Regions from separate parts of the Cupriavidus sp. 01L415 genome, predicted to be linked through region 2. Evidence: predicted binding sites of a transcription regulator. Region 2 holds the regulator's gene; each other region holds the start of a gene.
The links. Region 2 encodes NrdR, which represses ribonucleotide reductase genes. Its sites were predicted from a motif close to CACNANATNTNGTG; they were not measured.
Positions count from the first base shown of each region.

Region 1 (10,601 bases), on a different contig from region 2:
GACGATGGCCGTGTTGCTGTTGCTGTCGCTCTGGCCGATCCTAGGCGCCCATCCCCACGGGGTTTGAGCGCCGAAGGGCGTCGGCCCCGCTTCAAACCAGCGCGCGGATGGCGCCGAGGTTGCGCCAATAGCCCTTGGCGTCCATGCCGCATCCAAAGACATAGCGGTCCGGCACCTTGAAGCCGCAGAAATCCGGGTGCATCGGCTTGAGTTTGGTGAGCGTCTTCTCGCACAGCACCGCCGCGTGGAATTCCTTGGCGCCCATGTCCATGATCCGCTGGCGGATGGCCGCCATCGTCTCGCCCTCATCCAGGATGTCGTCCAGTACCAGCACCACGCGATCCTTCACGGATTCGCGCGGCGCCACGCGCCATTGCATCTCGCCGCCCACGGTCTTGTTGTTGTAGCGGGACAGGTGGATATAGTCGAACTCCAGCGGAAACTGGAGCTTGGGCAGGAGCATGCCGGTAAAGACCACGGCGCCGCCCATCACGGACAGGACGAGCGGGAAGGCATCGCCCATCTTTTCCGTGATTTCCTGGGCCATGCGGTCCAGCGAGTCCTGCACCTCCTGGGCGCTGACGATTTCCTCGGAGCTGGCCCAGAGTTCGCGGGCCTGTTCGACGGTCATCATGATGTCTGTCCTGTTCTTGTCTTGCGGGGAAGCGATATCGAAGGGTAGCAACAACGATCAGCGGTTGAATAGGCCCTTCATGCCGCCTTTCATCGCGCCCATCTGGCGCATCATCTTCATCATGCCGCCGCCCTTGAGTTTTTTCATCATCCCTTGCATCTGGTCGAACTGGTTCAGCAGGCGGTTGACCTCCTGCACCGGTACGCCGGCGCCCGCCGCGATGCGGCGCTTGCGGCTGGCCTTGATCAGTTCCGGCTTGGCGCGCTCGGCCGCCGTCATGCTGTTGATGATGCCTTCCATGCGGCGCACCTGCTTTTCCGCCTGATCCATGTTGGCGCCCTGCGCCTGCTGGGCGAACTGCGCGGGCAGCTTGTCCACCAGGCTGCCCAGGCCGCCCATCTTCTTCATCTGGCCGATCTGGGCCTTGAAGTCTTCCAGGTCGAAGCCGCCCGTCTTCTTGATCTTCTTGGCCAGCTTCTCGGCGGCATCCATGTCCACGCCACGCTGTGCCTCTTCCACCAGCGCGAGGATGTCGCCCATGCCCAGAATCCGCTGGGCCATGCGTTCGGGGTAGAACGGCTCCAACCCGTCCAGCTTTTCGCCCACGCCGACGAACTTGATCGGGCGGCCGGTGATGTGGCGCACGGACAACGCGGCGCCGCCGCGGGCGTCACCATCGAGCTTGGTCAGCACCACGCCGGTCAGCGGCAGCGCGTCGTTGAACGCCTTGGCGGTGTTCACGGCGTCCTGGCCGAGCATCGCGTCGACCACGAACAGCGTTTCCACGGGCTTGAGTTCCGCGTGCAGCGCGGCGATCTCCTGCATCATCGCCTCGTCGATACCCAGCCGGCCGGCCGTATCGACGATCAGCACGTCGTGGTAGTGCTTGCGGGCCCAGTCCAGCGCCGCGCGGGCGATGTCCACCGGCTTCTGGTCCAGTTGCGACGGGAAGAAGTCCGCGCCGACCTGCTCGGACACGGTCTTGAGCTGGGCGATAGCGGCGGGACGGTACACGTCGCACGAAACCGTCAGCACCTTCTTTTTCTTGTTTTCCTTCAGCCACTTGGCCAGCTTGCCGGACGTGGTGGTCTTGCCGGCGCCTTGCAGGCCGGCCATCAGGATGATCGCGGGCGGCTGGACGTTCAGGTTCAGCTCGGCAGACTTTTCCCCGCTGACGGCTTCGTCGCCGCCGATGACCGCGGTCAGCTCGCGCTGCACCACGCCGACCAGCGCCTGGCCCGGCGTCAGGCTGCTGACGACTTCCTCGCCAAGCGCCTTTTCCTTGACGCGGGCGACGAATTCGCGCACGACCGGCAGTGCCACGTCGGCTTCGAGCATGGCAAGGCGCACTTCGCGCAGCATCTCGGCGGTATTGGCCTCGGTCAGTCGGGCCTCGCCGCGCATGGTCTTGACGACCCGCGCCAGGCGTTGAGTGAGGTTATCCAGCATGGCAGGAAAGGGGGAGGAATTCGGCTTGTGGGAGGGGCGCGCGTGGCGTTGTGGTGGCGATCCACCGACAAGGGCACAGGGGCAGACCCTAGGGTAAACTGCGCAAATGGCCATTGTACTGTATGCCTTGACGGCACTTCTCTATTGCGGCCTGGCCTTTCACGGCTGGGCAACGCGCAATCCGCGGCTGGCGGCCGCCAGCGGGGCGACGGTCGGCCATCCGGGGCGTCCCGGCGCCGCGGCCACGGCGGTGCTCATGTCCCAGCCCGGCGGCGCCCGTGGCGAAGGTCAGCCTGCCTGGTGGCATGTCGTGGTTCTGGGGGCGCTGGTCAGCCACGGCATCCTGCTCCACGAAACGATCTTCCCGGCCGACCGCATGGTGTTCGGCTTCGCCTTCGCCCTTTCCGCCATGCTCTGGCTGGGCGTGGGTATCTACTGGATTGAGAGCTTCTTCTTTTCGCTGGCGGGGCTCGGCCTGATCGTCTTCCCCGTGGCGATGCTGGCGAGCCTGATCCCGCTGGCGTTCCCGGGCGCGCAGATCCTGGGCTACGCGGCACGGCCGCTGTTCAAGCTGCACTTCATCATCGCCAACGTGGCGTATGGCCTCTTCACGCTGGCCGCGTTCCACGCGTTCCTGATGCTGCTGGCCGAACGGCGCCTGCACGGCTTCAACCGGCCGCTGGCGGGCGAGCCGGCGTCCGGCCAGTGGCTCGGTCGCTGGCTGGACCTGCTGCCGCCGCTGCTGACGCTGGAAAAGCTGCTGTTCCGCCTGATCGCGGCGGGCTTCGTGCTGCTGACGCTGACCATCGTGTCCGGCTTCCTGTTTTCCGAACAGCTGTTTGCCCGCGCATTCCGCGTGGATCACAAGACCGTATTCGCGATCATCTCGTGGGCGATGTTCGGCGGCATCCTGATCGGCCGGCATTTCCGCGGCTGGCGCGGACGCACCGCGCTGCGCTGGGTCATCGCGTCGTTCGGCATCCTGCTGCTGGCGTACGTGGGCAGCCGCTTCGTGATCGAAGTGGTGCTGCACCGCCTTTCCTGAACCCCTGAGCCCCTGAGCCATTTCATGGCAAGAATCCTTATCCTTCTGGCTATCGTGCTGGGCATTTTCTGGTGGCTGCGCAGCCGCGCCGCACGGGAGGCGGCCGACCGGCCAACGGCCCGGCGCCGCGCCGCGCCGAATTCGGGAGCCACGGGCAATTCAGACGATAGCGAGCCCATGGTCCAGTGCGCCCAGTGCGGCGTGCACCTGCCGCGCGGCGAGGCCATTGCCTGGCACGGCCTGCACTACTGTCGCCGCAGCCATCTTCCCGATGTGCCAGGCCAGGGCGATAGCGGCGCGCGCTCATGAGGCCGCGGGCATCGGTCTGGTCCCGCCTGAGCGGCTGGCGCCTGCTGGTTGATCTCTGGCGGCAGCCCGAGCCGCCCGAATTCCACTGGCGCCTGCTGCGCTATTTCTGCTGGACCCGGCTGGCCGTGGCGCTGCTGCTGCTCGGCTACGCGTGGCTGCCGCTGGAACGGTCGGTGGCAGGCGTGGCTGTGGTCAATGTCGCCGCCAATGCCCGCACCGCCGCGGCGCTGCCGGTTGTGCTGCCCTACATCGCGATCGCGGTGGTGGCGTTGATCGGCACGATGTGGCGGCGTCATTTCCACATGCGGGTCCGCGGCCAGGTCCTTACGGACATGTTCCTGCTGACGGCGATCTACGCCGTGCTGGGGCAGATCGGCAGCCATGGCGAAGGCATGGCGATGATCTTCCTGCTGCCCGCGCTGGAGGCGGGCGCGCTGACGAGCCTGCTGTTTGCACTGTTTACGGCGGCCTTGTCGGCGCTGGTGGTGATGGGCCAGCCGTTCCTGCAGACCTTGCTGGCCCGGCAACCCGATGCCAACCTGCTCGGGTCCGGGCTGTTCGGCCTGGTGTTCATGATCGCCGCGCTGGTGATGTACATGCTGGCCAACCGGCAGATCGCGCAGGAGCGGCTGGCGCTGGCGCGCGAGCAGGAGCTGCGGTTGCAGCAACTGGTGAACCGCCTGATGGTCAACGACATGCAGGACGGCGTGATGCTGGTGCGCGCCAACGGGGCCGTGGTGGCCGCCAACCCGGCCGCCGTGGTGCTGCTGGGCGTGCAGCCGCACGAGCGCCTCCGCGATGGCCAGGTCCGCGCGGGCGAGAGCGACAACGTGCTGTTCGACCTGCGCCGCATTGCGCGCCTGCAACCGCTGATGGAAATGCTGCGCGACTGGATCCGGCGCAAGGACGATGTGCCGCGCATCCTGCAGTTGCTGCCGCTGCCATCGCGCCCGTCGGCGGCCGGCAACCCGCTGCTGCACACCCGCCTGCGGCTGCGCTTCGTGCTGCCGGGCCTGGCCGGGCTGCGCTCCACGCTGGCGGGCGTCATGACCTCGCCGGCCGCCCTGGATACCGCCGGCTGGAACGACCTGTCGCCCGAGGGCGCGGCGCGCCTGCGGCTGGCCATCGCCCAGAACGAGGCGATGGCATGGAGCCCGGAGGACGAGACCCTGTTGCGCAGCGAGATGCGCGATACGGTGCTGGTCCATATCGAAAGCTGGGAACGGATTGCCGAGCAGGTTCAGCAGGAAAAGCTCGCGGCCATGGGCCGGCTGGTGGCCAGCGTGGCGCACCAGATCCGCAATCCCCTCGCGGCGATCAGCCAGGCCAACGAACTGCTGGCGGACTCCGGCGCGGGCGAGGGCAATATCGATGCGCGGCTGCTGCGCATCATCAGCGACAACGTGCGGCGCCTGGACCAGGTGGTGTCGGACGTGCTGCAGTTGTCGCGCCGGCCGCGCACGGGCCACAGCGCCGTGGAGTTGAGCCAGGCGCTGCCCGAGATCCTGGACCGCTGGCGGCTGGAGATGCGCTCGCGCGCCGGCGCCCGTTCCGACATCAATGCCAACGCCATCCGGCTGATCGTGGACGTGGACCGCCCGGTCATCTTCGACGGCGCGCAGCTCCAGCAGGTCCTGGGCAACCTGCTCGACAATGCCTGGCGCTATTGCAGCCGGCTGCCGGGTTCGATCCGGATGCTGGCGCACGCGCTGGACCAGCATCACGCCGAACTGATTGTCTGGAACGACGGCGCCGAGGTGACCCGCGACCAGCAGCGCAGCCTGTTCGAGCCGTTCTTCACCAGCAATGCGCAGGGCACCGGCCTGGGCCTGTTCATGGCGCGCGAGCTCTGCGGCGCCAACGATGCCCAGGTGCGCTACGGCGCCATCGGCCTGGAAGCGTTGCTGGAACGCACGGGGCTGCTGGCAGGCGGCGCACGCGATACACTCCCGGCCAAAGCTTTCGTGCTGACCATGCGGATCGAGACGCCCGACGTCGTGACCGCCGCCTAACGCGCCCAGCGCCCGCAACCCTTTCCGGCAACGCCGAAACCCACGCCCTCTATGCCCGCCAGACCGCCCGCCCTCGACCCGATCCTTGTCATCGACGACGAGGCCGACCTGCGCGAGCTGCTCGATATCTCGCTTCGGCGGATGGGCCATGACGTGGTGATGGCCGGATCGCTGGCCGAGGCGCGGCTGCGGCTGGCCGAACGCCGCTACTGCCTTGTGCTGACCGACATGCGGCTGGGCGACGGGCTCGGCATCGAGATCGTGCGGCAGTTGTCCACGTCACCGGAACGCACGCCGGTGGCCGTGATCACCGCCTACGGCAGCGCCGACAACGCCGTGGATGCGCTCAAGGCCGGGGCGTTCGACTACATCGCCAAGCCGGTATCGCTGGACCAGCTACGCACCCTGATCCTGAATGCGCTGGGCCGCCAGCAGCGCGCGCCAACCGATGGCGCCGTGGTCAACGCCGAGGCGGCGGAAGCGGCCGAGGCCGCGGATCGCGCCGCCGGGCTGCTGCCGGGCTTGTCGGCACCCATGCAGGAGGTGCGCCGGTCGCTATCGCGGCTGGCGCGCAGCATGGCGCCCGTGGTGATCAGCGGCGAGTCCGGCAGCGGGAAGGAACGCGCCGCGCGCGCCATCCACGCAGTCAGCGCGCGATCCGCCCATCCGTTCGTGGCCGTAAACTGTGGCGCGATTCCCGAGACGCTGATGGAGTCCGAGTTCTTCGGCTACGTCAAAGGCGCGTTCACGGGCGCGGACGCCGAGCGTGGCGGCTTCTTCCAGGCGGCCCACGGCGGCACGCTGCTGCTGGACGAGGTGGCGGACCTGCCGCTGGCCATGCAGGTCAAGCTGCTGCGCGCGCTGCAGGAGCGGCGCGTGCGCAAGATCGGCGCGAGCAAGGAAGACACAGTGGATGTGCGCGTGATGTGCGCCAGCCACAAGGACCTGGCCGCGATGGTGGCGGCCGGGGCGTTCCGGCAGGACTTGTATTACCGGCTCAACGTGCTGGAGCTGCGCATGCCCACGCTGCGCGAACGGGCCGAAGATATTCCGGTGCTGGCGCACGCGATCCTGGAGCACCTGGCCGTGCGCTATGGCGACGCCCACCCCCGGCGCCTGTCGGGCGCCGCGCTGGCACGGTTGTCGACCTATCCGTTCCCGGGCAACGTGCGCGAGCTGGAGAACCTGCTCGAACGCGCCTACGCCTTCGCGGAAGCCGAGGAAATCGCGGTGGCCGATCTCGGGCCGCTGGACGCCGGCATGGACCGCGCCAGCCTGTTGCCGCCGGGCACGCCAGCCAGTGCGCCGGCACCCGCCGCCTACCATCCGTGGGGCAGCGCCGTGGCCTGGTCCGCGGTCGCCAGCGCCGCCCAGCCACCAGCGGCGCCAGGGATGCCGCCGGCCGAAGCGGCCCGCGCGCCGGCTCCCGAGCCGGACCCGATGGCCGACGCGCTGCGCGACGTGACTTTCCCGATCGATCTGCCGGCCCGGCTGGAGGCGCTGGAGCGCGAGCTGATCCAGCGCGCGCTCCGCCAGACCGGTTTCAACCGGACGGCCGCGGCGCCGTTGCTGGGGTTGAACTTCCGCCAGCTGCGCTACCGGATCCAGCAACTCGGGATCCGCGACGAGCGCGAAGGACGCGAGGGGCGCGATGGCAGCGACGATAGCGAATCGCTGGCCGAAGGGGAGGGTCGCGATGGCTGATGCGCCGCGCGACTACCTGCCCGACGCCGATGGCTGGGTGCCGGCCGCGCGCCGCGTGCCATCCCCCAACTTCGACGCCCGGCCCGAAGGCGTGCCCGTGGACCTGGTGGTGCTGCACAACATCAGCCTTCCGCCGGGACGGTTCGGCACCGGTGACATCGAGGCGTTCTTCCAGAACCGGCTCGACATCACGCGCGATCCGTTCTTCGAGACCATCCGCGACGTGCGTGTGTCCGCGCATTTCCTGATCGCGCGCACCGGCGAACTCGTCCAGTTTGTGGCGTGCACGCAACGTGCATGGCATGCGGGCCAATCGGATTTCTGCGGTCGCCAGCGCTGCAATGATTTTTCGGTGGGCATCGAGATCGAGGGCGCCGACGATCAGCCTTTCACGTTGGCACAATACGACACTGTTGCCGCACTGGTCGCCGCCCTCCGCACGGCATATCCCGTCCAGGCCATCGCCGGACACAGCGATATCGCGCCCGGCCGCAAGACCGATCCCGGCCCGCATTTCGACTGGAATCGCTTCGCGCGCCTCGCCCAAGTGCCGCCGGCGCTACTCCCGTACCAGCCTCGCCCCTGAGCGTCCCCTCTTTGTGCAGCACGCCTCATATGGGGGCAGGGCACACCGTGACAGCCCTGTGAAAACCCCATGCCAGGGCCACCTATCGAGTGGCCACTTTGGATAAAAAAATTTAAAAAAATTTGTGCGGTGGCGCACAGGAAACCGGGATCCCTTGCCGTAGCGCGGTTGGCGGGAATGTGGCGCCGCCGCACAGTCGCGAACTGTCTCGCGGATGCGATTGTCAAGACTGGTCTTTCATCTTCGTTTCACTATACTTAGCCCAGTTTTTCGCGGTGACCACTATATCTAGTAGTACTTCCGGGGAACCGGCCTAGGTGTGAAGCCAGCGCCGCAGCAGTTTGCGACGTTGACGCCACAGCAGCGACATGGCCGGCGGTATCGCAAGAGTCCCTAGCAGAATGAACGCCTGTGCAGTTTGGTTCTCGCCCGGCCCCAGCCGAGTCGAGTGTCTTCTGAAGCGCATTTTGCTAGGGACTTTGTCACTTCAATACAAGGGTTAAAACAGGAGTTACCTCATGCAAACGGCCCAAAACGAACAACAAAACACTGGCGTGACTGGCGTTGTCGGCGCAGCAGCCGGTACGTCGCAGCAGACCCCCGCCGCTGCGGGCGCCAACTATCAGGACTACAAGCTCATTCGCCGCAATGGGGCCGTGGTGGCGTTCGAGCCGAACAAGATTGCCGTGGCCGTGACCAAGGCCTTCCTGGCCGTGAACGGCGGCCAGGGCGCCGGCTCCGCGCGCGTGCGCGAGCTGGTGGAGCAACTGACCGGGAACGTCGTGCGCGCGCTGCTGCGCAGCCGTCCGAACGGCGGCACGTTCCACATCGAGGACGTGCAGGACCACGTGGAACTGGCGCTGATGCGTTCGGGCGAACACGAGGTGGCCCGTGCCTACGTGCTGTACCGCGAAAAGCGCACGCAGGAACGCGCCCAGGCCAACGCGCAGGCCGTGGCCCGCGTGCAGGAAGGCGGCGTGTCGTTCAACGTGACCGACAACGGCGCGACCCGTGTGCTCGACCTGGCGGCCCTGCATGACCTGATCGACACCGCCTGCAGCGGACTGGGCAACGCCGTGAGCGCCGAGCCGATCCTGAAGGAAACGCTGAAGAACCTGTACGACGGCGTGCCGATGACGCAGGTCTACGACTCGGCCATCCTGGCCGCGCGTACGCTGATCGAAAAGGATCCGGCCTACAGCCAGGTCACCGCTCGTATCCTGCTGCACACGATCCGCAAGGAAATCCTGGGCGCCGAGGTGACGCAGGCCGAGATGTCCACGAAGTACGCCGAGTACTTCCCGAAGTTCATCGCCCGCGGTATCCAGGCCGAACTGCTCGACGAAAAGCTGGCCACGTACGACCTGGCCCGCCTGGGCGCCGCGCTGGATGCCTCGCGCGACTTCCAGTTCAACTACCTCGGCCTGCAGACGCTGTACGACCGCTACTTCCTGCACGTGGACGAAGTCCGCATTGAAATGCCGCAGGCCTTCTTCATGCGCGTGGCCATGGGCCTGGCGCTCGAGGAAAAGGATCGCGAAGCCCGTGCGATCGAGTTCTATCAGCTGCTGTCGTCGTTCGACTTCATGTCGTCCACGCCGACGCTGTTCAACTCGGGTACCCGCCGCTCGCAGCTGTCGTCGTGCTACCTGACCACTGTGTCGGACGACCTGGAAGGCATCTACGAAGCGTTGAAGGAAAACGCGCTGCTGTCGAAGTTTGCTGGCGGCCTGGGCAACGACTGGACCAACGTGCGCGCGCTGGGCTCGCACATCAAGGGCACCAACGGCAAGTCGCAAGGCGTGGTGCCGTTCCTGAAGGTGGTCAACGACACGGCCGTGGCCGTGAACCAGGGCGGCAAGCGTAAGGGCGCGGTCTGCGCCTACCTGGAGACGTGGCACCTGGACATCGAGGAATTCCTGGAGCTGCGCAAGAACACCGGTGACGACCGCCGCCGCACGCACGACATGAACACCGCGAACTGGATTCCGGACCTGTTCATGAAGCGCGTGATGGAAAACGGCGAATGGACGCTGTTCTCCCCGGCTACCTGCCCGGACCTGCACGACAAGGTGGGCCGTGCATTCGAACAAGCCTACCTGGGCTACGAAGCCAAGGCCGCCAATGGCGAACTGAAGCTGTTCAAGAAGGTCCCGGCCATGCAGCTGTGGCGCAAGATGCTGGGCATGCTGTTCGAAACCGGCCACCCGTGGATCACCTTCAAGGATCCGTGCAACATCCGCAGCCCGCAGCAGCACGTGGGCGTGGTGCACAGCTCCAACCTGTGCACGGAAATCACGCTCAACACCAATGAGAGCGAGATCGCCGTCTGCAACCTGGGCTCCGTGAACCTGGTGGCGCACCTGAAGAAGCAGGCCGACGGTACGCAAGTGCTCGACCACGCCAAGCTGCAGAAGACCATCCGCACCGCGATGCGCATGCTCGACAACGTGATCGACATCAACTACTACGCGGTGGACAAGGCGCGCAACTCCAACCTGCGCCACCGTCCGGTCGGCATGGGCATCATGGGCTTCCAGGACTGCCTGCACGTGCTGCGCACGCCGTACGCCAGCGACGCCGCGGTGAAGTTCGCCGACACCTCGATGGAAGCGGTGTGCTACTACGCCTACCAAGCTTCCACGGAACTGGCCGAAGAGCGCGGCCGCTACAGCACCTACGAGGGTTCGCTGTGGGATCGCGGCATCTTGCCGCAAGACTCGCTGAAGTTGCTGGCCGAAGAGCGCGGCGGCTACCTGGAAGTCGACATGTCGTCGTCGATGGACTGGAGCAGCCTGCGTGCCCGCATCAAGCAGCACGGCATGCGCAACTCGAACTGCATCGCGATCGCCCCGACCGCGA
Region 1 covers NZ_JBFTSP010000022.1:69,521-80,121, forward strand. The annotation lists gene AC1DOX_RS23805 (LysE family translocator) at 1-67, shown strand, start outside; gene AC1DOX_RS23810 (hypoxanthine-guanine phosphoribosyltransferase) at 92-634, opposite strand; gene ffh (signal recognition particle protein) at 692-2,083, opposite strand; gene AC1DOX_RS23820 (cytochrome C assembly family protein) at 2,190-3,128, shown strand; gene AC1DOX_RS23825 (PP0621 family protein) at 3,153-3,437, shown strand; gene AC1DOX_RS23830 (sensor histidine kinase) at 3,434-5,449, shown strand; gene AC1DOX_RS23835 (sigma-54-dependent transcriptional regulator) at 5,501-7,153, shown strand; gene ampD (1,6-anhydro-N-acetylmuramyl-L-alanine amidase AmpD) at 7,146-7,739, shown strand; gene AC1DOX_RS23845 (ribonucleoside-diphosphate reductase subunit alpha) at 8,258-10,601, shown strand, end outside.
Region 1: AC1DOX_RS23845 (ribonucleoside-diphosphate reductase subunit alpha) is a predicted target of NrdR. The motif match lies at 8,020-8,033, and genes of this name have one in related genera.

Region 2 (10,601 bases):
GGGCGTCTCCTTCCTGGCTGCGGTCGCCGCGCAGGTAGTCCACGCGCTGCTGGCCACGGCCGTCGCTGGTGCCGGTACCCGGGTTGAGGTTCAGGGCGTCCTGCTGAGCCTTGCCGAGGTTAGACCAGGCGAAAGCCGCCCCCGTGTTGGTCGTACTGCTGGTGGTGAAGATTGAGCGCGTGGAGAAGGTCTTGGTGGCCAGGCGAGAACTCGCTTCCCATACTTGCGTGGAAGAGATTGACACGGTGCCGTCGGATGCCTTGATCAGCGGATATGCGGTCAGCTTGCCGTTCCATTGCTGGTCAAAGCCGGGCGTGTAGACATACTCGTTCTGGATGATCCGGCTGCTGCTCAGCGCCACACCGGAAAGCGTGCCGGCCGAGCTGGTGATCTGCGTGAAGATCTGCTTGATCGCACTGATCATCTTTGCTGGCTGGCTGGCCAGGAACCAATTGGAGGGGATGCCCGAGCCTGTCGGTGCTGCTTCCCACTCCGTATTGTTCGTGACCACCGTACCGCCGGTCCCCAGCGTCTTGAAGGGGTTGCCATCCTTGTTGCCGCCGTCGGTGGTTTCCTCCTTGAAGCCGCCGTACTTGGCGGCCAGGAAGATCTGGCTCTGCTTCTGCGTATCGCCCACCGTGCCATTGCCGTTTTCGTTCACGTCGATGCCGAACGTCGTGACACGCGCTTCAGGCATTGTCGGGCGGAACGCCGAGGTATGGGCCCAGTAGGCCACGCCAGCCATGTAGTACGTCGAGTTCGAGGAGGTCGGGTGGTTTTTCGTGCCCAGGCTGGTAAATGCCGAGCCGAGCGGATTCGAGTTGCCGGCCGCGGGCGTATTCGTTTCCAACGCGCCAACCCTGTTGGTCCAGTCCACCACGTCGAAGTTGCTCCACGTGTCCTTGGGGCGCGCCGGATCGCCCTGATTGGCGATCGAATTGCCGGGGATGTAGTGGTCCTGGTGGGTGTTGATGTCGCCGATCGTCAGGACATAGTTGCGCTGGCAGCTATTGAGCATCGGATCGGTATCCCACGTGGTGTACACGGGGAAATTGTCAGCGTATGCGGTGGTCAGGTTGCCGACCGCCTCCGGCGTCGGGCCGTTCGGGTGGAACTGCAGGTAGCGGATGCTTTCGTAATACAGCTCGCCCAAGGGGTCGAAGGTCTTGTAGGCGCCCAGCGGATTGTCCGTCGGCTGACCCAGGTTCGTGACCATCGTGCGGCCGAACTTGTTCAGGTAATTGATGACGCCACTGTTGCTGTTTGTCGTGATGTTCAGCGGATTTTGCAGCAGCACGCCATACGTATCCCATTCCTTCGCGGGGTTCGTGATCGTGTTCAGCGACGTGTTGACTGCGTTGTCGCCCACATACTTCATCGGCGCGCGCAGCACGCCACCGTAGCGTTCGTTCTGCGGCTTGGAGGTGTCTTTGGTGCCGTCGTTCAGGTAGCCGAAGGCAGCAAAGCGCACGCGGTCCGCATTGCGCTGCATTTCGCCGACGGGCTTGTAGTTGGTGCCGTCATAGCTGTAGCAGAGGTCGGTGCGCGTGGTGGCTTCGCTGCTGTCGCAGACCTGGACCTGGACACGGAAGCCGCGGCGCTCGGTGACGGCGCCGTTCTTGGTGACATCCGCATACTTGCCCAGGCTGGCGCATGTCGCCGTGCCGTCGGCATCCGAGAAGAAGATGTGATTGCCGCAAGATGCCATGTACAGGGTGGAGTACTTGAATGGCGTCACCTTGCTGGGCGCGCTGTTCGTACCGCCCCCGTTGATGCTCTTGAGCGGGAAATAGCTACCGCTCTTGAAGAAGTCCCCTTGCAACAACGCGCGCTGGAGCACGGTCTGCGTGCGGCTGTCGATCACGCGGTCACCGCCCGTCATGGCCAGGCGAAGTTCGTCAATTGCCGACGAGGCCGCCCAGTTCATGAAGTTGCCGCTGAAGTCTCCCGAGCATTCGTGCGTATCGCTGGTGGCGTTGCCAGAGATCTTGAAATAACCGTTCGTCGCGTCGTACGTGTAGCACTTCGTGTTGTTGAAGTAACCCAGGTACGCGGCGCTCTTGTCGTAGGCCCCGCGATAGGCCGCACCGGTCGTGGGGAATTCCACGGACAGGGTCAGCATCAGGTTCGGGTGGATGTTCTGAGACTGGCCGTAAAGCGGCGTCGACGAGATGGATACGGTCGGCACGCTGGCCGGCGCGGCGGCCAGCATCACGCTCCACAGCATGGCGCACACTGGCGCCAGACGTTGAATGATCTTCATGAATTCTGTCCCGTTGCGTTTGGGGTGACCCGTCGTGGGAATGGAATTAGGAGTCGGACTTGCGGTAGGACGACTGCACCATCGCGCGCGTGGTGTCGTTCGGGCCGAACCCCACTGCAGTAATCCGGTACATGTATCTCGTGGCAGTCGGGTCGCTGGCCAGTCCGCCGGACGAAGTTTCCCGCAGTAGCTCAATCAGATAGCGCGGCTTGCGGCCCGGCGTCAGACCGGAACCGGTGGGAAAGCTGCGCCCCGTGAAGGTGCCGTACTCGACCGTGGTGTTGCCCACTGTCGCGGTCCAGTCGATCGTGTTCCAGATAGGTTCGCCCGTTGCGGCGAAGGTGTCGCACAGGCCAAGGTTGGTGCCGGTATTGCAGCCACCGGGGAGGAACCCCTCCGGCGAGAACGGCGAGAATTTGGTGGAGCGGCTGTTCGGCCCAACAGCATTCTGGATGTCCATCTCGGCATCACGCAACGCGGCTTCCGCTGCCTGATAGGCGATTTCAAAGTCGCGCTGGTTGCGGGTGGATCGCTTAGTGTCCAGCGCGATGCGCGCGCCGCCCAACGCCAGCAACGTGATGACCAGCAGCATGATCACGGCGGTGATGAGCGCCACGCCTTGTGCGTTGGCGCGACGGACAAACTTGGCATGGCGGATGGTCAAATGCATGACGGATCCTCGGCAAGGCACGACTGATAGTTGCGAATCTGGACGGTCGCGAAATACAGCTTGCGGGCGGCTCGTGTATCGGTTGCTGGCGTGTACGTGGCATTCGCGCCGGTGTATAGCGGGCCGAAGAGCTGGAACGTTGCCGGGCCACCGGCATCCGCGCTGGCGTTATCCGCGCGGATGACCAGCGCGATCTTCGCGGTCACCACGTTGCGCCAGTCGGTGGCGGCCACGCTTGTCGCGGGCACGTATTTGTATGGCACCTCATCGCCAGCAGTGGTTACGCCGTAGAGCACCTGCATCGTCTCCACGCCGGGAACGAGTTCCTGGGTCACGAACGTGCTGTCGGTTTCCTTGCCAGCGACACGCACGCGGTACTTGCACATCAGCGATGGCTTGCCGTTCGCGCCATTGGCGACAAAGAGTATTGACAACCCACGCTTGGTGTCGGCCTGGTCGGGGTCGTTAGTGCCTGCCACGCCCAGGCCAGAGCAATCCACGACCGAGCCGTCCGGAAGACTTGGATCGGCTGCCGAGCTGACGCCGTAGTAGCGGATCATCAGCGTGTCGCTGCTGTTGATGGCAGCGCCCGGGCCGCAAGCCAGCGTTTCGCTGTCGTTGGGTGTGGAGCAGCTATCCAGGCCATTGATCATCTGTGCGCTGACCGACATCGGAGCGCCACTACCATCTGGACCTTGCGGCACATACGCCGTCTGGCGAGCCAGACGGGTGAGGACGGACAGCGCGAAGTTGCCTCGCTCTTCGAGGTTGGCGTTGTCGTCGATCGTCGCGTAGCTGTTGCGACTCATCAGATAGAAGGACAAGCCGGCGATCAGGATCAGCATCGTGATAACGAGCGTCACCATCAGTTCGACGAGCGTATAGCCGCCGCTGCGGCGCTTGGGACGGGGGTTATATGTGCGCGGCATCAGCTTTTAATCCCCGGCAGAACGACAACAACCATTTGCGGCGTCGCTGCACCATTGGCGCCCACCGAGTCGGTCATGGTGGTGCCGGTCGCGATGTCCGTTCCCTGGCGGTCCGTGAAACGCGAGACCCAACCGATCTTGATGACGAGCGGCGTGTCGGTGGTGGAATTCGTTCCACCGGTTGCCGCGTTACATGCCCATTGGTAGCCAGTCGTCAGGCCGTAAGTGGTGGCGTCGCGGCAAATGATGGCGCGCCCGCCCGGCAGGTTGTTCTGGACGCGCTGCGTCCATTCCGCGAGTTCGAAGTTTGCGGCAAGAGGCGCACAGGCTGCGGCCCCGCCCGTACAGGCGCCGTTGTAGAGATTGCCGGGGCCCGTGACTACCGGTGCGCCGTTCTGGGTATCGAATGCATTGAATGTGCCCGAATCCGCCAGATTGCCGTTCGACCGCATGCGATCCGCCATGTCATTGGCGAGTTGCATTGCAACGATGTCGTACGAGGATTGTTGGGCGAAGCGGAAAGACTTGATCAGGAGGTTGGCCACGCCGAGCACGCCGAAGGCGAGCACGACGATTGCTACCAATGCTTCGAGCATGGTAAAGCCGGCCGCCCTCCGGCAGCGTGACTGACCCATTTGTGACTCCCGTCCAAAAATCGAACTGATTTTTTGCTTTTTACGGACGGCGCGCCGGAGATTTATGCGTCCCGGCCCTCTGTCGGGGTCGGTTCCGCGGTTCGCGCGCTCGCCAACTGGCCTCCATACCCGAAGGAGGTCAGTGCAGATTAGACAGCTTTTTTTGTGAGGTAGCTACCCCTTTCGTGGGGTAGGGGGCGAAAACTCGTCGAGCACGTCGCGAAATTCAGACACATCTTCAAAACTGCGATAAACGGAAGCAAAGCGAATATAGGCAATTTTGTCGAGTTTGCGCAGTTCGCGCATGACCAGCTCGCCCACCTGGCTGCTGGGGATTTCCTTCTCGCCCAGCGCCAGCAGTTTTTCTTCGATGCGGGTAATGGATTGGTCGATGGCCTCGGCCGACACCGGCCGCTTGCGCAGGGCCAGTCGCATGGAGTCCTTCAGCTTGGCGCGGGTGTAGTCCACGCGCGAGCCGTTTTTCTTGACGATGGCGGGAAAGAAGAGCTCGATGCGCTCGTAGGTGGTGAAGCGGCGGTCACAGGCCTCGCAACGCCGGCGGCGGCGCACGGTGTCGCCGTCTTCCGAGACGCGACTGTCAAGGACCTGGGTATTGGAATGACCGCAGAAGGGGCATTTCATGCCGGACCACCTGATGAATTGAGCCGGGCCGCATTGTCCATCTTTTACTTCTGTTGCGACCTTGCGGCAGGTTAAACGGCGCCGCCGGAGCGGCGCCGTTTTTGGCGCGCACTGCACGCACTATATATACAGGCAGCCGCCGATGTCGACTGCCCGTCGTGCCGCTCAGCCGTAGACCGGGAAGCGGCGGGTCAGGGCGGAGACCTGCTCGCGCACCGCGGCGATGTTGGCTTCGTCGTGCGGGTTGTCCAGCACGTCGGCGATCAGGTTGGCCACCTGGCGGGCTTCTTCTTCCTTGAAGCCGCGCGTGGTCATGGCCGGCGAGCCCAGGCGGATGCCCGAGGTCACGAACGGCTTTTCCGGATCGTTCGGGATGGCGTTCTTGTTGACGGTGATATGCGCATCGCCCAGGATCTTCTCGGCTTCCTTGCCGGTGATCTTCTTAGCGCGCAGGTCCACCAGCATCACGTGGCTTTCCGTCTTGCCGGACACGATGCGCAGGCCGCGGGCGATCAGGGTTTCCGCCAGCACGGCGGCGTTCTTCACCACTTGCTGCTGGTAAGCCTTGAACTCGGGCGTGAGCGCTTCCTTGAAGGCCACGGCCTTGCCGGCGATGACGTGCATCAGCGGACCGCCCTGGATGCCCGGGAAGATGGCCGAGTTGATGGCCTTCTCGTGCTCGGCCTTCATCAGGATCACGCCACCACGCGGGCCGCGCAGGCTCTTGTGGGTGGTGGTGGTCACGAAGTCGGCGTGCGGCACCGGGTTCGGGTAGACGCCGGCGGCGATCAGGCCCGCGTAGTGGGCCATGTCCACCATGAAGTAGGCGCCGATGGCCTTGGCCACCTTGGCGATGCGCTCAAAGTCGATGCGTAGGGAGAAGGCCGAGGCGCCGGCGATGATCAGCTTCGGCTTCTTTTCCTGGGCGAGCTTTTCCAGGGCGTCGTAATCGATGTCTTCCTGGGCGTTCAGGCCGTAGCTCACCACGTTGAACCACTTGCCGCTCATGTTCAGCGCCATGCCATGGGTCAGGTGACCGCCTTCGGCCAGGCTCATGCCCATGATGGTGTCGCCCGGCTTGAGCATGGCGAAGAACACGCCCTGGTTGGCCTGCGAACCCGAGTTGGGCTGCACGTTCGCGGCTTCGGCGCCGAACAGTTGCTTCACGCGGTCGATGGCCAGCTGTTCCACCACGTCCACGTACTCGCAGCCACCGTAGTAGCGCTTGCCGGGATAGCCCTCGGCGTACTTGTTGGTCAGTTGGGAACCCTGGGCGGCCATCACGGCCGGCGAGGTGTAGTTCTCGGAAGCAATCAGCTCGATGTGGTCTTCCTGGCGCTGGTTTTCCTTCTGGATCGCGGCAAAGACTTCGGGATCGATCTGGTCGATCGTGAAACGGCTGCGTTCAAACATGGCGTGACTCGTCTGTAAAAAGAGATACCGATGGAAAGACCGGGTGTCGGATCAGGCGCTATCGGTACTTTTGGGATACTTCGCGGGTAGGGCGCGCGGGGAAGGCATCGGCGTCCAGCACCGGGGACGTGGTTAGCGTCCATCCAGTGCAGGGCGCACCCTGCTTCCCATTCGCTGCCCAGGCGAGCGGCAGGCGCTTGTGCTTCACGCCCAAAGAACTTGCGCTTCCTCGTGGTAGTACCCACTGACTTCGCCAGTCGCGCAAGGTGGAATGGTTGCGGCAGAGTTTACGCGAGCCGGCGCCTTGCCGCAAGACGGTGCACCGGCCAGCCCGCCTCCCGCAAAGCCGCGCGGGGCCTGGCTCGCAACTTGCTGTTGCAAAGTCTCCTGCGGGTTTACCTCCGTTCGGGCATCGTGCTCCGCTACAATGCCGCCCATGCCGAACTTTGTCTGGCCGCTGCGGGTGTACTGGGAAGACACCGATGCAGGCGGTGTGGTGTTTTACGCCAACTACCTCAAATTCTTCGAACGGGCGCGCACCGAATGGCTGCGCTCGCTCGGGATCGAACAGCAAGCCCTCGCCGATCTGTCCGGTGTGGTCTTCGTCGTACGCAGTACCGCCGTGGAATACAATGCGCCCGCCCGGCTGGATGACCAGCTGGAGATCCGTACGCATATTGAACGGGTCGGGCCGGCTTCGGTCCAATTCGCCCAAGAAGCGTGGCGAGGTGACCTCCAACTGGCCAGCGGCAACATCCGGGTCGGATGTGTTGATAAAAGCACGTTTCGCCCGGCCCCGATTCCTGCCCCTGTCCTCGCAACCATCAAGAACGCTCGATGAATCCAGTGACTGTCACGCAAGACCTGTCGATCATTTCGCTGGTGCTCCACGCCAGCCTGCTGGCACAGGCCGTCATGGCACTGCTGCTGGTGATGTCCCTCTTCTCGTGGACCTACATTTTCCGCAAGCACCTGGCGCTGCGTTCGGCACGCACCCAGACGGAAGGCTTCGAGCGCGACTTCTGGGCTGGCGGCGACCTGCAGGCGCTTTATAACAGTGCCGTCAACAATCGCCACAACACTGGCGCGCTGGAACGGATCTTCGAGTCGGGCATGGGCGAATTCCTGAAGGCCCGCGAGCGCAGCAACGATGCCGGCGCGCTGCTGGATGCCGCCCGGCGCGCCATGCGCGCCGCGTATCAGCGCGAAATGGACGTGCTGGAATCGCACCTGCCGTTCCTGGCCTCGGTCGGCTCGGTCAGCCCGTATATCGGCTTGTTCGGCACGGTATGGGGGATCATGAACGCCTTCCGCGGTCTTTCGAATGTGCAGCAGGCAACGCTTGCATCCGTGGCGCCCGGTATTGCCGAAGCGCTCGTTGCCACGGCGATCGGCCTGTTCGCCGCCATTCCGGCGGTGATCGCCTACAACCGTTACGCGACGGAGATCGATCGCCTGGCGATCCGCTTCGAAAGCTTCATGGAAGAATTCCTGAACATCCTGCAACGGCAGACCCGCTAAACCACTGTATCCGGAGCCCCAGCCATGGCAGCCATTCAGCGCCGAGGCGGCTCGCGCCGCCGGGCAAGTGCCGAGATCAACGTCGTTCCGTATATCGACGTGATGCTCGTGCTGCTCGTCATCTTCATGGTGGCGGCACCCATCGTGAACCCGGCCGTGGTCGACCTGCCGTCGGTGGCCAACGCCACGCCGCAGCAGAAGACCCCGCCGGTCATCGTCACCGTGCACGAAGACGGCGCCTTGACCGCGCGCGGCAAGGACAACGCCGGCAACGCGTTCGAGCGCAAGCTCGACAAGCGCGGCCTGCTGGAGTTCGTGCATCAGCGCCAGAACGAGAACCCGGACCAGCCCGTCGTGATTGCCGCCGACCGTGCCGTCAAGTACGAAGCCGTGCTCGACGTGATGTCCGTCCTGAAGTCCGATGGCGTGAAGCGCGTCGGCCTGATGGTGAAATCAAAGTAAGCGTCGCGACAAAGTGGCCAGCCTTTCGTCACGTCATCCAGGCCAACGGCCATCGCGCGCCATGAAGGTGGCCGCCTATCCGTATCAGCCCGTCAAGGAACGCGGCACGACGCGATCCTTCCTGTTGGCACTGCTCATGCACCTGTTGCTGGGCATCGTGTTGTATTACGGCGTCCACTGGCAGAGCAGTACGCCGGTAGGGGCCGAGGCCGAGTTGTGGGAAGAGGTTCCCGATGTCGCGCCCGCGCCGCCACCCCCGCTCGTGGTGCTGCCGCGGCCGGCGCCGCCCGAACCCGCCGTGCGCAGCAAGGCAGAGGAAGACGCGGACATCGCGCTGGAACGTCAGAAACGCAAGCAGGCCGAGGAGGTCGCCGAGCGCGAGGCCGCGCGCCAGGAAGCCGCCCGCAAGGAACAGGAAAAGAAGGACGCCGAAAAGCGCGAGGCCCAGCGCAAGGAAGAGCAGCGCCAGCAGCAGCTCGACGCCCAGCGCAAGGAAGACGCGAAGAAGAAGGCCGAACAGGATCGCAAGGAGCAGGCCGAGCGCGACCGCAAGGAAGCCGCTGACGCCAAGGCCAAGGCGGATGCCAAGGCACGCGCCGATGCCGAGCAAAAGGCGAAGGCCAAGGCTGAAGCCGACGCCGAGCAGAAGGCAAAGGCCAAGGCCGACGCGGATGCCAAGGCCAAGCGCGAGGCCGCGGCCAACGCGCAGCGCAAGAGCGAGCTGGCGCGCCTGCAGGCCATGGCCGGTGGTGGTGCCACCGCGAGCGGTGGTGGCGTGGGCAATTCGGCCGGCTCGGGCGCGGGGTCGGGCGGCAAGGCGTCGCCCGGGTACTCGGATCGCGTGCGTCGACGCGTCAAGCCAAACATCATCTTTGGCGGCGATGTGGAAGGCAATCCGCCGGCGGTAGTGTCCGTGTCGCTGGCGCCGGATGGATCGTTGCTGTCTGCGCGGGTGACCAAGTCGAGTGGCAACTCCGACTGGGACAACGCCGTGCTGCGTGCGGTGCAACGATCGGACCCGCTGCCGCGCGATGAAGACGGCAAGGCACCGTCGAGCTTCACGATCACGTTCCGTCCGAAGGACTGAGTGTCGAACACGTCATGATTTGCAACATAATGCAACCTTCAGCGTGGGCCACCAGTCCGATTGCTACCATTGACGGTTGCCTGACGCGGCCGGCAGCGTGCAAGACGTGCGCAAACGGGGTATGCGCCAAGTCGCATGCCGTCCGTCTCGCCGTTCTTGCTGTGCCCGCCGTACCGATGAATTCTGAAATCGACTGAGGAGCAGCATGCGAAAGCTTTGGGCCCCCAATTGGCTGTCCGCGAGGCGGCACAACGCTCACCCCACCCGCGAGCAAAGCCGCCACGCACTGATGGCATGGCTGGCTGCGGCGCTGATGTCAGCGGGCGTCGCGCACGCTCAACTGAACGTGGAAATCACCGGTGTTGGTTCGAACCAGTTCCCGGTGGCCACGGCCAACTTCCAGGGCGAGGCACAAGCCCCGCAGAACCTGACCGCCATCATCCGCAGCGACCTCCAGAACAGCGGCCGGATCCGCAACGTCGATCCGGCCGGTGCCACGGTGGCCGAGTCCGCCCAGGTGGACCTCGGCAGTTGGAAGACACGCGGCGCCGACGCATTCGTGGCCGGCAGCGTGACCCCCTCCGGCAATGGCCAGTATGAAGTCCGCTTCCGCCTGTACGACACGGTCAAGGGCCAGAGCCTGGGCGGTCTGGCGTTCAACGTCTCGCAGAACCAGCTGCGCGTGACCGCGCACAAGATCGCCGACTATATCTACGAGAAGCTGCTGGGCGAGCGCGGTGTGTTTGCCACGCGCCTGTCCTACGTGTCCCGCGTGGGCGGTCGCTACCAGTTGCTGATTTCCGATTCGGACGGCCAGAACGCCCAGGTGGCGCTGACCAGCAACGAGCCGATCATCTCGCCGTCGTGGTCGCCGGATGGCCGTCGCGTGGCCTACGTCTCGTTCGAAGCCCGCAAGCCGGTGATCTACGTGCACGACCTGGCCACGGGCAAGCGCGTGCTGGTATCGAACCAGAAGGGC
Region 2 covers NZ_JBFTSP010000004.1:317,862-328,462, forward strand. The annotation lists gene AC1DOX_RS11380 (pilus assembly protein) at 1-2,263, opposite strand, end outside; gene AC1DOX_RS11385 (pilus assembly PilX family protein) at 2,310-2,933, opposite strand; gene AC1DOX_RS11390 (PilW family protein) at 2,924-3,862, opposite strand; gene pilV (type IV pilus modification protein PilV) at 3,862-4,458, opposite strand; gene nrdR (transcriptional regulator NrdR) at 4,672-5,139, opposite strand; gene glyA (serine hydroxymethyltransferase) at 5,305-6,552, opposite strand; ZMP/ZTP riboswitch at 6,722-6,823, opposite strand; gene ybgC (tol-pal system-associated acyl-CoA thioesterase) at 6,989-7,393, shown strand; gene tolQ (protein TolQ) at 7,390-8,073, shown strand; gene tolR (protein TolR) at 8,098-8,535, shown strand; gene tolA (cell envelope integrity protein TolA) at 8,597-9,622, shown strand; gene tolB (Tol-Pal system beta propeller repeat protein TolB) at 9,828-10,601, shown strand, end outside.

Region 3 (10,601 bases), on a different contig from region 2:
AAGGCAAGGCGTGCGGGGGTCAGGCCGGACGGATCACGCGGTCTGGCGACTCTTCGTACGGCGGTGCGTAGATCACGAGCAGCTTGACGGGCTCGTCGCTGATCACGGTAAAGACATGCATCGCGTCGGCCGGGAAGAAGCAGCAGTCACCGGGGCCAAGCTCCTTCGACGCGCCGTTGACTTCGGCCCGCGCGCGGCCTTCCAGCACATAGCAAACCTGTTCGATGCCCGGGTGCGCATGCGGCAGCGCACCCTTGCCCCGCTCGATGGTGCCGTGGATGACTTCCAGCTGTGTGGCGCCGACGTTCTCGCGTCCGATGATGCGACGGTTCAGCGTGCCGACGTGGTTGGCCGGGTGGTAGCCGGCCACCTCTTCGGTGCGGACGAAATAAACGGGGGAATCAGCGGAGGGGGTTTCGGACGAGGCGACCGAAGGGGTGTGGGGTGTTGCGGCGGTCATGGACAGGCTGTCTCCAACGTGGCGCCCCATCGTCTAGCGTGGGCGCCTGATTTTCATGTTTGTGAAACATATTTTATTCCCATGAAAAACGACGTCAACTAGGGTGGGCCCGGAGGAAACGTGAAACAAGACGGTCAGAGCACAAAATCCGTGTACTCTGGCCGCCCCTGCTGCCGCGGGATCAAATGTCTGATCAATCGATCGTGGCGCCGGACTCGCGCACCAGCCTGGACCACTTGAGGGTGTCCTGCCGGATCACGCCGGCGAACTGGTCGGGCGTGGCGGTTAGGGGCGACGCGCCTTGCTGCAGCAGCTTGTCGCGCATATTGCTGTCCTGGGCGATGCGCGTAATCTCCGCGGACAGCTTCGCCACCACATCGGCGGGCATGCCCTTCGGACCCACCACGCCAAACCATACGGCCGCCTCATAGCCGCTGATGCCGGCCTCGGCCATCGTCGGCACATCGGGCAAGGCCGGGGAACGCGTGGCGCTGGTGACGGCCAGCGCGCGCAAGCGCCCAGCCTTCACATGCGGCAGCGACCCGGGCAGGTTGTCGAACATCAACTGCACCTGGTTGGCCAGCAGATCGGCCATGGCAGGGCCGCTGCCCTTGTACGGCACATGGACGATCTGCACGTTGGCCATCGACTTGAACAGCTCGCCCGACAGGTGGTTGGTCGTGCCATTGCCGGCCGATCCCATGTTGAGCGCGTTCGGATGCGCCTTCGCGTAGGCCACGAGTTCCTTCACCGAATTGGCCGGCACCTTCGGGTTGACCACGAGGATGTTGGGTACGCCCGCAAACAGCGCGACCGGCGTGAAGTCCTTCTGCGCGTCATAGGGCAACCGCTTGTATAGCGAGGTGTTGATCGACTGGGTGCCGACCGTGCCGAACAGCAGCGTATAGCCATCGGCGGGCGCCTTTGCTACGGCGTCGGAACCGATCGTGCCGCCGGCGCCGGGACGGTTGTCGACAACGACCTGCTGGCCCAGCGTTTCCGACAGCCGGCTGGCCAGTACGCGGCCAAGCAAGTCGGTCGTGCCGCCCGGCGGGAATGGCACCACCATGCGGATCGGCTTGTCGGGGAAAGATCCCGCGGCAGCCAGGGTGGATCCCAGCGTCAGACAGACAGCAGCCAGCGCGTGCGCAAACGGTTTCATGAGGCAGTTCTCCGGGTCGGACAGGTGTGAAAGAAGTGCGGGCCTGTCATGCGTGCAGGCTGGCGAGTTGTTCGACCGCGTGCTTCATCGTGGCACGATTCGTGCCAATGATGTTGCGCAACGTGTCGATGGCGTGGCGGGTGTTCGCGAGTTCGCCGAGTTGGGCCGAGACCTGCTCCCGCACCAGCGCCGGCGCGGGTCCTCCGGCGGCCAGCCGTGCGGCGACGCCATGCTCCGGATCGAGGCAGCGGGCTACTGCGGCAGGGGCAAGGTGCAGCGCACGCCCCGTGTGGTGCAGCGCCGCCTTGTCGACCATGGCGCTGTCGATTTCGCAGGCGGGGACGTGGTTGTCCAGCGCATCGCGGACCACCGCGCCGACGACGTGATGCGCTTCTCGGAACGACATGCCGGCGTCGCGCACAAGCATGTCCGCAAGATCGGTGGCGGACGAGAAGTCGCGGCGCGCGCGGGCCAGCATGGTCTGGCGCTGGGGCGTCGCGTTGGCGAGTACGAGCCGCAACAGGTCCACGCATCGCCCGCTCTCCTCCATCGCTTCCCAGAAACTGCGCATCGTCTCGCGGTTGCCGTCGCCCGAGTGGCTGAAATGGGTGCCCTTGAGCGCCGCCAGCGACGCGGTAAGCAGGCCGACCATGTGGCCGCCCTTGCCTTTCAGGTACTCCAGCACGACCGGATTTTTCTTCTGCGGCATGATGCTCGACGTGCCAGCCACGCTGTCCGGGAAGTCGATCAGGCCGAACTCCGGCGTCGACCAGACGTACAGGTCCTGCGCGACTCGGCCCCACGTCACGGTGCCGATGGCCACGGCGGACAGGATTTCCCAGGCGAAGTCGCGCGACGCCACCGCATCGAGCGAATTGGCGACCCACGTCGAGAAGCCGAGCCAGCGTGCCGTCGCCGCGCGATCGATCGGAAACGCGGTGCCCGCCAGCGCGCCGGCGCCGAGCGGACAGGCGTCCAGCGCTTCGAGCGCGCGTTGCAGCCGTGCCATGTCACGCCCGATCGCGTTGGCCACGCCAGCCAGGTAGTACCCGTAGGTGATCGGCTGGGCGGCCTGCAGGTGCGTGTAGCCGGGCATCACCACGTCGGCATGTTCCGACGCCCTGTGCAGCACCACCTCGCGCGTATCGGCCAGCCCTCCCAGCAGCGCCAGCACGGCGTCACGGGCGCACAAGCGGTCGTGCGTGGCCAGGATGTCGTTGCGGCTGCGCGCGATGTGCAGGCGTCCACCCGCATCGGCGCCGGCCACGTCCATCAGGCGCGCCTCGTAGTTGAAATAGGCATCCTCGCGTTCGGGGTCGAGCGGCACGGCGTCGGCGCCCGCCCGCTCGATCTGCAGCAGCGCGTGCGCCAGGGTCGATGCCACCTCGTCGGGCACCAGTCGCGCGCCGTGCAGCATCAGCAGGTGCGCCTGGTTGATGTCCGTGAGATAGCGGAACCCGCTGCCGAACTCACGCTTGAGGCGCGGCAGGTAGATGTGCTCGCAGACCTCGGGGGCGCTGGTCTGCGTCAGGCGGCGGCTGACCTTCGATTCCATACAACGTTCTCCTGTGTGTTGGAACCCAGTATGGGAATCACACCGTCATATCGTCAAATTCGTATTCCCGCAGCAGCCATGCGGATTTGATATACCATCGCCGCACACTTCCCCGACGCCATTCACCCCCGTAGACCGATGAATTTCAAGCAGATCGAAGCCTTTCGCATGGTGATGCTATCCAGCTCGATGACCGTAGCGGCCACGCAGCTGCACACATCGCAGCCGAACATCAGCCGAGTCATCGCCCAACTCGAGCGCGAAACCGGATTCAAGCTGTTCACGCGGATCGCGGGCCGCCTGACGCCGACCGTGGAGGCCGAAGCGCTGTTCCGCGACGTCGAACGTGCGTTTGTGGGGCTGGACAGCCTGCAAGCTTCGGCGCGCTCGATCCGCGCTGCGGGCGTGGGAACGTTGCGAATCGGCACCGTTCCGTCCATCGCGATGACGGTCATGCCGATGGCGATCCGACGCTTTCGCGACCGGCATCCGGATGTGCCGATTGCCGTGCACACGAGCGATTCACCGACCGTGGCGAAATGGACGGAACAACGCTTCTGCGATGTCGGGCTGGTGTCGTATGTGGTGGAGACGGCGGGCATTCGCAGCGAGTCGCTGCGTCGTGAAGCGGGCGTCTGCATTGTGCCGGCCAGCCACCGGCTCGCGCGCAAGCGGCGTGTGAATGCCGGCGACCTCGATGGCGAGCAGTTCATCTCGCTGACGCATGGCGACGGCACGCGCGCCACCGTCGACGCGGCCTTCGTACCGGATCGGCGCGTGCTGACGCTGGAAACGCCCTACGCGGCGACGATCTGCACGATGGTCGAAATGGGCCTGGGCCTCAGTGTGGTGAATCCCGTGGTGGTCCGCAGCCTGAAGCTACCGGGCGTGAAGGCCATCCCGTTCGATCCCGCGATCCACTTCGAGAGTTTCGTGCTGCACAACCAGCAGCATCCGACGCCGGCGCTGGCGGAGGTCTTCCTCGATGACGTGCGGCACGTCACGCGGGCTTGAGCTGCCGACCACGACGGCGCTTCAGGACTCCCGGAAGGAGAACGTCGTGAACCACGACGCGAGCGTGTCCCGGGCCTGCGCGCTCAGGTCGGCACCGGGCATCGCCACCGGTCCGGCACGGCAAGCCTGCACCGCATAGTGCCGCACGCCTTGCTGCGCGAGCGTGCGCGCCAGCGCCAGCAAACGCGCCTCGCTGAGCCACGCAGGATCCCAGGTTGTACGGCATTCGAAAGGCGTGGAAGCACCGAGCAGCAGCGCCAGGCTTGCCTGGACGCGCTGAAAACCACCCGGGCGGCCGACCAGCGCGTCGTGCGTGTTCGCATCGGCCTTGATATCCAGCCCGACCCAGTCGAGGAGCGGTAGTACCTCGGCGAGCCGGTCGGGGTAGATGCCGGCAGTATGCAGGGCCACCTTGAAGCCGAGCGCCCGGACGGTGCCGGCCAGCGCCGACAGTTGTGCTTCGCCGAGCGGTTCGCCGCCGGAAAAGACCACGCCGTCCAGCAGGCCGGCGCGGGACTTCAGCCAGTCCACCACCGCCGGCCACTGGTATGCCGCATGGCGCCGCTGCAGGTGGGCGTTGTGGCAATAGCCGCAACGCCACGGGCAACCGGAGAGGAACAGCACCGCCGCCAGCTTGCCAGGCCAGTCGACGCTGGAAAACGGTACCAGCCCCGCCAGCGCCGGGGCGCCCCGCGGTGCCTTGCCCGCGGCGGGCGCCGCGAAAACACAGGCGGCGGCGGTCATCTCAGCGGCAGGCGGCTTCGGTGAAGAAGCGTCGCTCATGGAATTCCCCCTGCTTGCCGGTGTTGAAGGATGAGACCGGCCGGTGGTAGCCCATCACGCGGGTCCAGACCTCGCAGCGGGTCCGCAGCGCGGCATCGAGGTTGAGCGTGGCAGGCATGGCGGATGTATCGGACGGGTGCAAGGCGGCGTTCATGTGAGCTCCTTTTCGAGGTGGGTTTGCGGCGCATCGGCCGCGGCGTGGCTGCGTGCCAGCAGTTCGGCATCGCACTTGGGACAGAATTCGTGGTGCCCGCTCAGGTAGCCGTGCTTCGGGCAGATCGAGAACGTGGGCGTGATCGTGATGTACGGCACGCGGAAGCGCGCCAGCGAGCGCCGCACCAGTTCCTTGCAAGCCTGCGCACTGGAGACGGCTTCGTTCATGTAGAGGTGCAGCACGGTGCCGCCGGTGTACTTGCCCTGCAGCGCCTCCTGCATCGCCAGCGCGGTGAACGGGTCGTCGGTGTAGCCGACCGGCAGCTGGCTGGAGTTGGTGTAGTACGGCCGCTCCGGCGTGCCGGCCTGCAGGATGCCGGGCCAGCGTTTGCGATCCTCGCGCGCGAAGCGGTAGGTGGTGCCTTCGGCCGGCGTGGCTTCCAGGTTGTAGAGATGGCCGGTGCCTTCCTGGAAATCGACGATGCGCGCGCGCACGTGATCCAGCACCCGGATCGCCATGGCGTGCCCGGGCGGCGACGTGATGTCGTCGGCATCGTCGGAGAAGTTACGGATCATCTCGTTGATGCCGTTGACGCCGAGCGTGCTGAAGTGGTTGCGCAGCGTGCCGAGGTAGCGGCGCGTATAGGGATAGAGCCCTTCGTCGATGTAGTGCTGCACCACGCGGCGCTTGTCTTCCAGCACGTCGCGGCCGAGCGCGAGCAGGCGGTCCAGCGCCGTCAGCAGGCCGGCTTCGTCGCCGCGATGCAGGTGGCCCAGCCGCGCGCAGTTGACGGTGACCACGCCCACCGAACCGGTCTGCTCGGCCGAGCCGAACAGGCCGTTGCCGCGCTTGAGCAGCTCGCGCAAATCGAGCTGCAGGCGGCAGCACATCGACCGGACCATATGCGGCTCCAGGTCCGAATTGACGAAGTTCTGGAAGTACGGCAGCCCGTAGCGCGCCGTCATCTCGAACAGCTGCGCGGCGTTCGGATGCTCCCAGTCGAAATCCCGCGTGATGTTGTAGGTGGGGATCGGAAACGTGAAAGCGCGGCCGCGCGCATCGCCCTGCATCATGACCTCGATGTAGGCGCGGTTGATCATGTCCATCTCCGGCTGCAGGTCGCCGTAGCAGAACGGCATTTCCTCGCCGGCGATGTACGGCACCTGGCCAGCCAAGTCCTGCGGGCAGGTCCAGTCGAACGTCAGGTTGGTGAAGGGTGTCTGCGTGCCCCAGCGGCTGGGCACGTTCAGGTTGAAGACCAGTTCCTGCATGGCCTGCCGCACCTCGCGGTAATCCATGCCATCGCGGCGCACGAACGGCGCCATGTAGGTATCGAAGCTGGAAAAGGCCTGCGCGCCCGCCCACTCGTTCTGCAGCGTGCCCAGGAAATTGACGATCTGCCCGATCGCCGCCGACATGTGCTTCGGCGGGTTGGCCTCCACCTTGCCGGGCACGCCGTTGAATCCCTCGGACAGCAACTGGCGCAGCGACCAGCCGGCGCAGTAGCCGGAGAGCATGTCGAGGTCGTGGATATGCAGGTCGCCCTCGCGGTGCGCGTGGGCCGCCTCCGGGCTGAAGATGTGCGACAGCCAGTAGTTGGCGGTGACCTTGCCCGCGACGTTCAGGATCAGCCCGCCCAGGCTGTAGCCCTGGTTGGCATTGGCGCGCACGCGCCAGTCGCGCTGGGCCAGGTATTCCTCCATGGCGCTGCCCACGTCCACCTGCTCGCCCGCGGCCGGCGCCGGCACCCTGCCGGCTTGCTGATGATCGCTCATGGTTACCCTTATGTAGTGTGTGCCGCGAAGATTATCACTACATATAGTGGTTGTTGGGGTGGATGAGCGGAAGTCTGCCTGCCGTTTGATGGCCGTCAAGCGGCGGTGGGAAGCGGCTTTGTGCGATGGCTGGATTTGCGTGCGGACAAATCCATGTCGGCATTCGGGGTGGCCCGTGGTTCCTGTGGCTAGACGCTGCCGGCCGCGACGTCATGCGGCCCTCGGCGAAAGTCACAGACATCCTGGCTGGCCTGCGCGATCGCTTCGAGAGCCCGACTGAATTCGTCATGACGGAACACCGCGGAGTAGACCAGTGGCGGCGGCATGGGATCGCTTTCCACCACGCGCAGGAGCCCCTTCTCGATATCGGCGGCGAAGTAGTCGAGCGCCAGCTGGCTGATGCCAAGCCCCTCGATCGTCAGCGCCCGCAACACCATCAGGCTGTTGGTCGAGAATGCCTTCTTGAAGCGGAATCCATGCTCGCGACGCCACGCGCCGTAGTAGGCGTTCTTGGCCGAGCCGGCCGATTGCTCCAGCACCGGATACTCTGCAAATTCCTCCGGCTTCAGCGGCCGGTCAGGCAGCGACAGGCGGGGGCTTGCCATCCAGAGGTCCTCCACCCGGCCCACCTCGACGGACTTGTAGGCCTCCCCCCAGAACGTTCCGGGCAGGATCGCCATATCGATCTTGTTGGCCTCCAGGTCTTCGAATAGGTTCATCCCGGCGTCGACCACGGGCTCCAGCTGTATGGCCGGATGGCGCAGTTTCAGCTCCCGTAGCAACTCGGTGAGCCAGGTCAATGCGATCAACTCGGTCACGCCGATTCGATACGTGCCCTTGATCTCGTCCGCCTGGCCGACCTCGGCCGCGATGCGCTCGCGCAGACGCATGGCTTCTTCCGCGAGGCCCAGCAAGCGGTTGCCGGCATGCGTGGGAACCAGCCCCTTGGGCATGCGATGCACTAGCTGGACACCCAGCTCCTGTTCGAGCTCGCCAATCCGTTTGGACATGGCCGATTGCGTGGCGTGGAGCTTGGTGGCTGCGGCGCTGAACGAGGCGCAAGTCACGCTGAAATAGAAAGCTTCGAGCTGCTTGAACGTCACATGCATGGGGGCGGTTGCGGGTCGGTTTCGTCTTCCATATTCTCGCACCGCCTGGCGGCTCATCAGGAAAAAATGGAATACGTCCGCAATCCGATTTCTCGTTTGGGCGCGGCAAACCGATCGCGGATACTTTCCTCACGCCTTCGCCCCTTCCGAGACACTCATGCTGCAACTCACTGATCGCCTTCATCGCATCAAGCCCTCCCCCAGCTCCATGGCGGGGCAGCGCGTGCGCGAGCTTCGCGCCGCCGGGCGCGATGTCATCGGCCTGACCGCCGGAGAACCCGACTTCGACACGCCGCTCCATATCCGCGAAGCGGCCTGGGAGGCGATGACGGCCGGCAAGACGCGCTACACCGACGTCGGTGGCACCGCCGACCTGCGCGAGGCCGTGGCCCGCAAGTTCCGCCGCGAAAACGGCCTCGACTACACCGCCAGCGAGATCATCGTCAGCACGGGCGCCAAGCAGGTCATCTTCAACGCCGTCCTCTGCACCGTGCAGCAAGGCGACGAAGTCATCATTCCCGCGCCGTACTGGGTGTCGTATCCCGATATCACCTTGCTCGCCGGTGGCGTACCCGTTTTCGCGCCTTGCAAGCCGGAGAACGGTTTCAAGCTGACGCCGGAAGATCTTGAACGCGCCATTTCGCCGCGGACGCGCTGGCTGGTCCTGAATTCCCCCAACAACCCGAGCGGTGCCGCCTACACCCGCGAGGAACTGACCGCGCTGGCGGAAGTCCTGGCGCGGCATCCGCATGTGTGGATCATGACGGATGACATCTACGAGCACCTCATGTACGGCGATGCCGGCTTTGTCACGCTGGCGCAGGCAGCGCCCTCGCTGAAGGATCGCACGCTGACCATCAACGGCGTCTCCAAGGCCTACGCCATGACGGGCTGGCGGATTGGCTATGCGGGCGGCCCCGCGGCCCTGATCAAGGCCATGGTCAAGTTGCAGTCGCAGAGCACATCGGGCGCCAATGCGATTGCGCAAGCCGCGGCGCTCGCGGCGCTGGAAGGCCCCCAGGACTTCATCGCCGCCAACCGCGCCGCCTACCAGGCGCGCCGCGATGCCGTGGTCACGGCGCTGAACGAGATTGACGGCATTTCGTGTGAAGCCCCCGACGGCGCCTTCTACGTCTTTGCCTCGTGCGAGGGCCTGTTCGGCCGGCATACGCCTGACGGCAAGGTCATCCGCAACAGCGACGACTGGGTGTCCTGGCTGCTCGAATCCCAGAACCTCGCCGTGCTGCAGGGCTCCGCCTACGGCGTCGACACGCATTTCCGGATCTCGTTCGCCACCAGCATGACGCAACTTGCCGAAGGCATTCGCCGGATCGCAGCGGCTGCCACCGCACTGATTCGCTAAGTTTCCACGTCGTATTGATCGCCCCCACCTGCTGACACCATGAAGACTTTCCTGAAACGCCTCTGTTCTCCACGCGCCATGCGTATCGTCGCGGCCGCGTTGCCGCTGCTGGCCACGGCCGCGCACGCCGAGGAGCCCTATCCCTCGAAGCCGGTGCGCATCCTCGTGGGCTTCTCCCCGGGCGGCTCGAACGATATCGTGGCGCGCCTGATCGCGCCGAAGCTGGCCGATTCATTGGGCAAGCAGGTCCTGGTCGACAACCGGCCGGGCGCGGGTGGAAACATCGCTGCCGACACCATGCTGAAGGCGCCGGCGGATGGCCATACGCTGATGATCTGTACCACGGGGATGCTGTCGATCCAGCCGTTCCTGCAGAAGATGCCCTATGACCCGCAGACGGACATCATCCCGGTGTCCCTGATCGCCAACACGCCGTACATCGCCCTGATCAATGCCGGCTTGCCGATCCACAACGTCAAGGAGCTGATCGCCTACGCCAAGGCGAACCCGGGCAAGCTCAACTTCGCCTCGTCCGGAAACGGCACGGCAGGCCACCTGGCCGGCGAAATGCTCAAGCTGCGTGCCGGCATCGACATCATGCACGTCCCCTACAAGGGCACCGGGCAAGCCATGACGGACCTCCTGGGCGGTCAGGTCTCCCTGATCTTCGACCAGCCGATCAGTTCCCTGCCCTACGCGAAGTCCGGCAAGCTGCGCGTCCTCGGGGTGGCGGCATTGCAGCGCCTGAAATCGCTGCCGGACGTGCCGACGTTCGCCGAGGCAGGCGTGCCCGGGTTCGACCCGGTGGCATGGACCGGCCTCTGCGCAGCCAAGGGAACGCCGCCCAGTGTGATCGCCCGACTGCAACGCGAAGTCCAGCAAGTCCTGCGGCAGCCCGACATCGCGCAGCGCCTGAGCCAGGACGGCATGGAAGTCGTCGCCAGCACCTCGGAGAATTTCCGGGAGTTCCTGGTTTCCGACAAGCGCAAATGGTCCGGCGTCATCAAAGAAGCCAATGTCACGCTGAACTGAGAGAAACAGACATGGACGCCAACGCCCGGCAGAACGAAATTGCCCGCGACATCGAGCGGGTCTCCCCGGACCTGGTGGCACAGGCCGCCCGGTTCGCCTCCTCCATCCTTGCCGACGTGGCCGGCCGCCGGGGCGGCATGCATGGCCGCATCACGCCACTGGACGCACGCAGCCGCTTCTGTGGCCCCGCCATC
Region 3 covers NZ_JBFTSP010000015.1:20,387-30,987, forward strand. The annotation lists gene AC1DOX_RS20105 (cupin domain-containing protein) at 20-460, opposite strand; gene AC1DOX_RS20110 (Bug family tripartite tricarboxylate transporter substrate binding protein) at 654-1,622, opposite strand; gene argH (argininosuccinate lyase) at 1,669-3,177, opposite strand; gene AC1DOX_RS20120 (LysR family transcriptional regulator) at 3,316-4,191, shown strand; gene AC1DOX_RS20125 (anaerobic ribonucleoside-triphosphate reductase activating protein) at 4,213-4,974, opposite strand; gene nrdD (anaerobic ribonucleoside-triphosphate reductase) at 4,937-5,092, opposite strand; gene AC1DOX_RS20135 (ribonucleoside triphosphate reductase) at 5,125-6,903, opposite strand; gene AC1DOX_RS20140 (LysR family transcriptional regulator) at 7,092-8,012, opposite strand; gene AC1DOX_RS20145 (pyridoxal phosphate-dependent aminotransferase) at 8,170-9,375, shown strand; gene AC1DOX_RS20150 (Bug family tripartite tricarboxylate transporter substrate binding protein) at 9,415-10,407, shown strand; gene AC1DOX_RS20155 (RraA family protein) at 10,419-10,601, shown strand, end outside.
Region 3: AC1DOX_RS20135 (ribonucleoside triphosphate reductase) is a predicted target of NrdR. The motif match lies at 6,939-6,952, and genes of this name have one in related genera.